Regions from separate parts of the Pradoshia sp. genome, predicted to be linked through region 2. Evidence: predicted binding sites of a transcription regulator. Region 2 holds the regulator's gene; each other region holds the start of a gene.

Region 1 (3,287 bases), on a different contig from region 2:
CATTTGTTTACCGATACGCATAGCAGATACGCAGCATGCGATACCGTAGTCATCACCATATTCTTTGATCATGATGTCATCGTTTTCGTACTGAATTGCACTAGTTTCGATAGACATTTTAGCACAGAACTTCTTGAATCCTTCAGGAAGCTTAGTAGACCATAATACAGTCAAGTTTGGCTCTGGAGCTGGTCCAAGGTTAGATAATGTGTGCAAGAAACGGAAGGAGTTCTTTGTAACAAGTGTTCTGCCGTCTAATGCCATACCACCGATTGATTCTGTTACCCATGTTGGGTCACCGCTGAACAATTGGTTGTAATCAGGAGTACGAGCAAATTTCACAAGACGCAGCTTCATGATGAAGTGGTCAACGATCTCTTGTGCTTCAACTTCTGTTAATGTACCTTCACGAAGGTCACGCTCAATGTAGATATCTAGGAATGAAGATGTACGTCCTAGAGACATTGCCGCACCATTTTGCTCCTTGATTGCTGCAAGGTAACCGAAGTATAACCATTGAACAGCTTCTTTCGCATTTGTAGCTGGTTTAGAGATATCGAAGCCGTAGATTTCAGCTAATTGTTTTAATTCGTTTAATGCGCGAATTTGTTCGCTCAATTCTTCACGTTGGCGAATAACATCCTCAGACATTGTTCTCGCACCAAAGTTTTTCAATTCTGTTTTACGCTCAGAGATCAAGAAGTCTACACCATATAGAGCTACACGACGGTAGTCACCGATGATGCGTCCACGTCCGTAAGCATCTGGAAGACCAGTGATGATACCAGCTTTACGAGCAAGCTTCATTTCGTCTGTGTAAGCATCGAATACGCCTTGGTTATGTGTTTTGCGGTAGTCAGTAAAGATTTTTTGTACTTCTTCATCAACTGTGAAACCGTAAGATTCAGCAGCATTTACTGCCATGCGGATTCCGCCGAATGGTTGAAGTGAGCGTTTGAATGGTTTGTCAGTTTGGAAACCAACAATCGTTTCAAGCTCTTTATTTAAGTATCCTGGACCGTGGGAAGTAATAGTAGATACTACTTTAGAATCGAGATCAAGCACGCCGCCTGCTTCGCGTTCTTGTTTTGTAAGATCCATTACTTGTGCCCATAGTTGGTTAGTTGCTTCTGTTGGACCTGCTAAGAATTCGTCATTTCCAGTGTATGGAGTGATGTTTTTCATGATGAAGTCACGTGTGTTAACTTCTTTCTGCCAGTCTCCGCCAGCAAATCCTCTCCATGCGTCTTGTACTTTCGTTAATACTTGTTCCATTTTGAAACCTCCATTATCCTGCATTTTTTTATGCGTCAAATGATTGAGTTAATGATTATTTTTTGTATAACAGTTATCTATAATCAAATGATACACCCAAAATGTGATTTTGTGAACAACATTTTTTTGAACATCTTGTGAAAATGTTAACATTCCTTATATATCAAGGGTTTTGGAAGTTTATTAATTTTTACCATTTTTAAAATCGCTATTTTTCGCCAAACTGTTACATAAAAAAATGTCGAAAAAACAAAACTGTACTATAAAAGGCTGCCAATTAGATGGCAGCCTTTTCATTTTCTTCAGCTTTCTTTTTCTTTGACTCGGTTCTTAAATGCTTCCTTTGTTACAATGTACTCTTCCTCTGTTTCATGAATCTCATGATTACCGCCTGTTTCCGCATCATGCGGAAACTCGCCTGGATGGCCTTTCTTCTTATGATTAAAGCCGACGCCTCTGCTCATGATCTCATCCCTCCTTTTGCTTCCTAGTGTGCCACATCAAGGAGGAAATATGATTAATACGTGTACACCGCATGTTTGAGAAGAGCTGGCAATACTTCCGTAGAAAATGGAATATGCAATCGCTCTGTCCGTTTATGAGCATCCTTGCCATATGGACCAATATTCACTGTCGGCACATCAAGACCGGCAATTAATTCAAGCGGTATATCATAACCCTCACCATATAAAGGCATCTCCTTCTCCAGCACCTTAGCAACCTTATCTCTGTCGCGGAGACGGAAATAACTTACATCAGATAGGCCAGGGAAATAAGATATGATTCCAATCTCTTCATTATAATCCTTCTTCGCCTTATCGATGCAGCCAGCAACTACTGCTCTAGCACGCTCATCCCTTTCTCCATCCTTTAAGTACACATGAGGATAATAAGGAGGTGAAAGCATAATTAAGTAGAAGGGTGCCAACGACTTAAAATAGGAAGAAATCACTCCTGCAATGGCCGCTGTCAATTTCCCCATATTGGCTCCTAAATCCTGTTCAAGCTTCTTCACATGCTCTTCAATGGCCTGACGGAATGCACTTCCATGCTCCTTTAGCCCCTTTTCATATAACTCCCAATACGTATACACCTGTGGCTTAACAATCTTGCGTGCACTGACTCCATCTTCATAGCCCAATGCTTGATACGTTTTCTCCAATCGTTCTCCAATGTACTCACTGCTGTCCTGACCGATTTTCTTCAGCTTGCCCATCACTTCCTCCGGGGTTTGAAGGAGTGTCAAGATATTTAGCAGGATATAGGCACTCGTCGGTGTTTGAACATCATAGGATTCCTTCAAGTCTGTCAGCTTTAGAGTCGTTGGCAGAGGATTCCGTTCCCCTTGTGCCTGTTCAAGAAAGACTGTCGCAAGCTCGGCTCTCTCAGCATACACACTCGCCATCCATGCAGCATTCAGTCCTTCTAACGGCTCCCCTACATGCGTTTCCGTCCCTATACAATAGATAAGCGGAAGCATTTTTCCAACCGATCCAGTATAGAAATACTTTGACCGATCACCAGGATACGCTCCAAAGCTCGGCTCTGAACAAATCGTCAGTTCATAATTCAATCCATATTTCGAGCGAATCTCATCCAATAATTCGACCCCAGCAAACATTCCTGCTGAATAACGTTCTTCATCCGGGGTTGCCAATAGCAAAAGATTGTATCCAAGATCCTCTTTCTGACAAACCTCTGATATTAAAGCCATCTGCGCAGCTAGTCCGGCTTTCATATCCATGATGCCCCTGCCGAAGATCCATTCACCTGACTGGAGATCCTCCTTGGCATCCTCTGGCAGCTCCTCCCGCTCCAATGCTCTTGTATAATCAATTGGTGAAAAGGCCAATGATGTAAGCCGCCCAAAGTCCTCTACCCCAACCACGTCATAATGGCTTAATAGAATGATCGTACGATTAGCTTCATTATTTCCTTTATACAAACAGGCAACAGCCTTCCGCTCAAGCACATCATGCTTAATTGCCTTTTTGAAAATATACTCGGGATGC
Region 2 (3,287 bases):
CTTGGTTGTGGACGCACGTGCGATATTTCGCTGCACGAAATCCCTTAGCTTGGCAATCTCATCCTGCTGCTTTTCAAACAGCTTCTGGTTGCGCTCATATTCCTCTGCTTTTTGGACAAGGTATTTGCTATAATTGCCTGTATATTTACTGATGGACGTACGTGAAAGCTCCATGACCTGATTGACGACCTTATCGAGGAAGTAGCGATCATGGGAGACAATTAAGATAGCGCCAGGATAGGATTGCAAATATCCCTCAAGCCAGGATAGCGTATCGATATCAAGATGGTTTGTCGGCTCATCGAGAATCAATAAATCAGGCTTCGTCAGCAATAGTTTCCCAAGGGCAAGCCGTGTCTTCTGTCCGCCGCTCAATGAGCTGACAGGTGTAGCATAATCGTAATCGGCAAAATTAAGACCATGCAGGACGGAGCGGATATCATTTTCCATCTGATAGCCTCCGGCATTCTTGAATTGCTCCTGCAAATGATCATAATCCTTCAATATTCGCTCATAACGGGTGCTGTCATGATAGATTTCAGGGTCAGACATGGATTTCTCCAAGGCGCGCAAGTCTTCCTCCTGCTTTTGCAGATTGGCGAACACCGTCAGCATCTCATCCCAGATGGATAGGTCAGAATTCAAGCCTGTATGCTGGGCAAGATAGCCGATTGTAGTTCCCTTTGGCATGAAGATATTGCCGCCATCATGCGAAAGCTGACCAGCGATAATCTTCAGGAGGGTGGATTTCCCAGCGCCATTGCGGCCAACGAGAGCAATTCGGTCTTTCGATTGCACTTCAAGCTTTATACTGGACAAAATTGCTTCTGCACCATAATATTTGGATACATTGTTAACTTGTAAAATTATCATGATTCTCACCTCAAGAAGTACTAGCCTTAGTGTATCTTACGGAGTCTGGGAACCGCAACTGAATAGGACATATGTGAATATTTACACAAACGTTACCACGAAATTGAAATATATTATAAGATAAAGGTAGAGGGGGAATGGCGATGAGTGAATTCACTCATTTCAATGAGCAGGGAAGAGCGAAGATGGTTGATATTGCGCATAAGCCTGAGACAACCCGCATCGCGATAGCGGAATCAAGCATTTTAGTTAAGGAAGAGATTTATGAGAAAATCAGTTCCGGTGAAATGGAAAAGGGTGACGTCTTAGCTGTGGCTCAAGTGGCTGGCATTATGGCAGCGAAGAAAACATCTGATATAATTCCTATGTGCCATCCGATTTCCCTCAAAGGAATAGACATCCGTTTCTTTTGGGAAGCTGAACAAGAACAGAGGCGTCTGCGCATCCAGGTGTCTGTGAAGACGAAGGGAAGCACAGGTGTAGAAATGGAAGCCCTAACAGCGGCCTCGGTTACTGCGCTGACCGTTTATGACATGTGCAAGGCCATTGATAAGGGCATGGTTATCGGAGAAACATATCTAGTTAAGAAGACAGGCGGAGTATCCAGTCCGGATTTCCAAAAACAATTGGACGAGAATAAGCATAGGGGACTCTAATAGTAAGGGAGAAGGGAAAGAAATGTTGCAGGAGAATACAAAAATACCACAAGCGACAGCGAAGCGGCTGCCGCTGTACTACCGATTTATACAGAACTTACATGCCTCCGGGAAGCTGAGGGTGTCCTCAGCAGAGCTGAGTGAGGCCGTCAAAGTCGATTCCGCGACAATCAGGAGAGATTTCTCCTATTTCGGAGCGCTAGGAAAGAAAGGCTACGGCTATAATGTCAATTACTTGCTGTCCTTCTTCCGTAAAACACTAGACCAGGATGAGCTCACTCAAGTGGCCCTGATTGGTGTCGGGAACCTGGGGACTGCTTTCTTGAACTATAATTTCATGAAGAATAATAATACGAAGATTGAAATTGCCTTTGATGTATCGCCTGAGAAGGTGGGAACCTTCATCGGGGACGTGCCAATCTTTGATATGGATGCACTTGAGAGCAAGCTCGCAAACTCAAATATCAAGGTGGCTATTTTAACGGTACCAGCCCAAGCGGCTCAACCTATTACGGACAGGCTTGTGGCAGCAAATGTGAAAGCCATACTGAACTTTACGCCAGCACGTTTAAGTGTACCAGATTCCATTCGGGTACATCATATTGACCTGGCTGTAGAGCTTCAATCGCTTGTTTATTTCTTAAAGCATTATCCTTCTGGTGGAAACGAAGAAATAAAAGAAGACGAAAAAGCAGAAAATCTCGAAGAATAAACTTCGAGATTTTCTGCTTTATTTGCTCTTTGGCTGCTGTTCGTTTTTCATTTGCTTGATCTTGCGGTGGATACCGATAAAGCGAATACCGGATCCAATATCAAGCGTTGCCAGGATGACCAGGAAGTAAGTAAAGAAATCCCAGCCGCTCCTTGTTACATTTTGGACTGCGAAAAAGATAAACACAGCCCCCAGGATGAAATAAATCGTTGCCATATACAACGGTGATCGTCTCATAATAAACCTCCGATAAAACTTTGTGCCTTCTCCATCTCTTTGATTAAATCACCTGAATAGGTGGAAAGGAGGACAACAAGTGTATTCATGCTAACGTGCGCAATGATTGGCACAATAATTCTGCCTGTTTTGACATAGAGATAGGCGAATGTGAAGCCCATCGCTGAATAAAGCAAGGTATGCTCAGGCTCGCCGTGTGCAAGTGAAAAGATAACTGAGCTGATTAAAGCGCTAAGGAAGAACCCAAACCGCTTATATAATAGTGCCCCGAATAGAATCTTCCGGAACACGATTTCCTCCAAAATGGGTCCAATGACAGAAGTAATTAGAATTACAACTGGAAACATCTCGATTAAGGCGAGGATATTCTTTGTGTTCTCAGATTCTCCCTTAATGTTGAAAATCTGCTGTTCAATCGTACCCGCAACAGCCTGGGCAATCAAGGCAAGGAAGATTCCTCCGACAGCCCATGCAAGAGAACTGCCAAGCGGCATACGCTCCCACCGTTCCATTTCATTACGCTCATTCCTCAAGAAGAATAACGTAATGATGAGGGCAATGAAGAAGCTGATAATAATCCAATAGACGACTGAATAGATGGCTACTTGATCCTCGGCCACGAAGTTCGGCAGAATCCATCCCATTAGAGGTAGACCGATAATGCTCGATAGCTGCATGGCAACGTATATAAGGACAATCAGCCAATAATTTTTCTTCAAAGACAAAACTCCTTTAATGACAAGTATCCAAATCAAGCGGGCTTAATGTCAGCCCAATACGAAAAAGCTACACCATCATTCTACCCGTTT
Region 3 (3,287 bases), on a different contig from region 2:
CGAGCTTTAATTTCGGATCCAGCGAGTGGAGTTTCAGGAGGCTGTCTGGACTGAACGATTGAAGCAGCAATGTTTTCTTATTAATCTTGTACTTATTGATTAGGCGTACTAATTCTTCCTCCATACCTGGATAAACATCAGGGGATTTCGTTTCAATATAATACTTTTTATGCTTACCCAGCTTTTTAAAGACTTCTTCTAAAGTAGGGACCTGTAAACCAACATATTCTTCACGCGCATATTCGGGATATTTTTCATTAAACCAGCTGCCAGCATCAAGCTTCTTAATTTCCCTTATCGTATAATCTTTAACAAACCCTGTTCCATTTGTTGTCCTGTCTAAGGTTTCATCATGCATTGCAATTAATTGGCCATCCTTTGTCATTTGGAGATCAATTTCGATATAATCGCCATCCATCTTATCCCCAAGCTTATAAGAAGTAATCGTATGTTCTGGAGCATACCCGGAAGCTCCTCTATGGGCTACATTCGTCACCTTTTGCGGTTTCTGCTTACCCATAGCCGCATTTGCCGATGTAATAGCCCCTAGAGAAAAGAAAACGCTTACAATAAGTAAAACAATAACTTTCTTCATTCCTTCTCATCCCTCCAAACAATCATAAACTTCCACTCTAGTATATAGCGGCTCCCATTCTATCACCTGAGCATTTCCTACATTTTTTTCCAAATATTTTAGCAGCACATTGACCTTTCTTCCTATATATATAGGACTAGCGTTTAATCATTTATTTTATCGATATACTTTTTAAAACCTTTTTCTATGTCCTTTATTAACACTATCTACAACAGAATAACTCTAGCAGAAGGACTCTTGTCAGAATGAAAAACAATAATTGAACAACTCCGTCCTCACTTGATAAATAACTGATAACCACGCGTTTTATTCACTAATTAGCCACATATTTTACATAAAAATCCATTATTATAAGTTCCTGTTAATGAGTTCACAACTTTGTCAAATATGATAAAAACATTTGCCTCTTTCAGATACATATATTTGTAATTTGGAAATACAGTTATTATATTGAAAATTGGGGTATGGTAAAAGAATGTAATTCATCTAAATAGCTACATATATGGTTGGTTTTTTAAAATCTACTTGTCTATTCTTTTTCTATTCCCAGCTTATATTTAGCTAACTTACACTACTTACGGAAGGGGAACATTATGAAAAAAAAGTTAGGACTTTTAGGGTCCATGCTGGCATCGATTCTTCTGTTAGCCGGATGTGACTGGGTTGTGTTCGACACTAACGGACCAGTAGCCAAAACTCAGTCAGATACGATTATCTTTTCCATCCTGATGCTGGCTGGCGTTATGATTGTCGTTTATGTGCTGTATATCTTCATGCTAGTGAAATATAGAGCTTCCAAAGCTCCTAAAGATTATGTGCCTCCGCATATGGAAGGCAGCAAAACACTTGAAATCATATGGACAGCTATTCCAATTATCATTGTCTCTATTCTTGGTTACGTGACAGTCGTATCCACTTTCGAGGTTGAGAGCACGCCGAAGGGCTATGAGGATCAAGAACCTCTCGTTATTTATGCTTCCTCCTCCAACTGGAAATGGCATTTCAGCTATCCTGAACAGGATATCGAAACCGTTAACTACGTCAATATCCCAACTGATAGAGTCGTAGAATTCCGTCTGTATTCCTACGGACCGATTACCAGCTTCTGGATTCCGCAATTAGGCGGACAAAAATATGCGATGTCTGACATGGTCACGAAGCTTAATTTCGTAGCCGATAACGAAATGTCCATGATGGGACGTAATGCAAACTTCAGCGGACAAGGAACTGCCCATATGGAATTTGAAGCACTCTCAATGTCTAATGAAGAGTTTGAAGAATGGGTAGAGCAAGTTCAAGCAAATGAGCCTGAACTGACAGAAGAGAAGTTCGACGAGCTTTTAGACACAGCTTATGTCGGCCGCCAAAGCTATTCTTCCACTCACTTGGAGTTCAGCCCGCCGCCTGAGGGACATAACCACGGCGCTGAAAAGGCTCCATCAAACGAGGACCCTGATCAGGAAAATCAATTCGATAAGGATTCTGAGCAATCAGAGCATCATGAAAACCACTAACACCTATACGAAAGGAGCTAAACAAACGTGAAATGGGATGAATTTTTTGTTCTTGGGGACCCGTTAATTTATGGAGCCATGGTCAGTATTGTCGCTGTATCGATGGCCATTGTTGTGGGTCTGACCTATTTTAAGAAATGGCGTTGGCTAAGAGATGAATGGCTGACAACCGTTGATCATAAACGAATTGGGATTATGTATATTATTGCCGCCCTCCTGATGTTATTCCGCGGAGGGATTGACGGATTAATGATGCGCGGGCAGCTCGCTATGCCTGAGAACGGCTTCTTAGATGCCCAGCATTACAACGAGGTCTTTACAACTCACGGCGTTATCATGATTTTGTTCATGGCGATGCCTTTTATCATCGGTTTAATGAATATTGTCATACCGCTTCAAATCGGTGCCCGTGATGTAGCGTTCCCGTATTTGAATGCTGTCAGCTTCTGGTTATTCTTTGCCGGAGCCATGCTTTTCAATATTTCATTCGTTATCGGAGGTTCTCCGGATGCTGGATGGTCAGCGTACTTCCCGCTGGCAAGTACGGAATTCAGTGAATCCGTCGGTAACAACTATTACGCAATCGCGATTCAGATTGCCGGGATTGGTACATTGATGACAGGGATTAACTTCATCGTCACCATCCTAAAAATGCGTGCACCTGGCATGACACTTTGGAAAATGCCAATGTTCACTTGGTCTATCTTAATTACCAACATCATCATCGTTTTCGCATTCCCTGTATTAACAGTCGCGCTTGCGTTAATGACATTAGACCGCTTGTTCGGCACACATTTCTTCTCTATGACTGACGGCGGTATGGATATGCTCTGGGCCAACCTGTTCTGGGTTTGGGGACATCCAGAAGTATATATCGTTATCCTGCCTGCATTCGGTATATTCAGTGAAGTTATTTCAACCTTCTCTAAGAAGAATTTGTTTGGCTATAAATCAATGGTTGCAAGTATGCTTGCCATCTCAGCTCTATCATTCCTTGTCTGGGTCCATCACTTCTATACAATGGGTCAAGGAGCTCTCTCTAACAGCTTCTTCTCCATTACAACGATGCTGATTGCTGTACCGACAGGGGTTAAGATCTTTAACTGGCTCTTAACGATGTACAAAGGGAAAATCCAATTTACAACACCAATGATGTATGCACTAGGATTCATTCCAAT

What was found. Region 2 encodes Rex, which represses fermentation and respiration genes when NADH is low (regulators of the CRP and FNR family bind a similar motif). Its sites were predicted from a motif close to TTGTGAAATATTTCACAA; they were not measured.
Region 1: a site for Rex is predicted at 1,411-1,428, ahead of pflB (formate C-acetyltransferase). Genes of this name have one in related genera too.
Region 3: a site for Rex is predicted at 954-971, ahead of qoxA (cytochrome aa3 quinol oxidase subunit II). Genes of this name have one in related genera too.

The regions. Positions count from the first base shown of each region.
Region 1 is NZ_JBJEFJ010000207.1:17,172-20,458, forward strand. Features, by position in the region: gene pflB (formate C-acetyltransferase) at 1-1,275, opposite strand, end outside; gene ACI35L_RS17780 (hypothetical protein) at 1,578-1,739, opposite strand; gene ACI35L_RS17785 (M20/M25/M40 family metallo-hydrolase) at 1,793-3,287, opposite strand, start outside.
Region 2 is NZ_JBJEFJ010000127.1:1,699-4,985, reverse strand. Features, by position in the region: gene ACI35L_RS11450 (ABC-F family ATP-binding cassette domain-containing protein) at 1-873, opposite strand, end outside; gene moaC (cyclic pyranopterin monophosphate synthase MoaC) at 1,017-1,529, shown strand; gene ACI35L_RS11440 (redox-sensing transcriptional repressor Rex) at 1,552-2,241, shown strand; gene ACI35L_RS11435 (YdiK family protein) at 2,260-2,478, opposite strand; gene ACI35L_RS11430 (CPBP family intramembrane glutamic endopeptidase) at 2,475-3,197, opposite strand.
Region 3 is NZ_JBJEFJ010000156.1:1,377-4,663, forward strand. Features, by position in the region: gene ACI35L_RS13530 (glycerophosphodiester phosphodiesterase) at 1-595, opposite strand, end outside; gene qoxA (cytochrome aa3 quinol oxidase subunit II) at 1,189-2,109, shown strand; gene qoxB (cytochrome aa3 quinol oxidase subunit I) at 2,137-3,287, shown strand, end outside.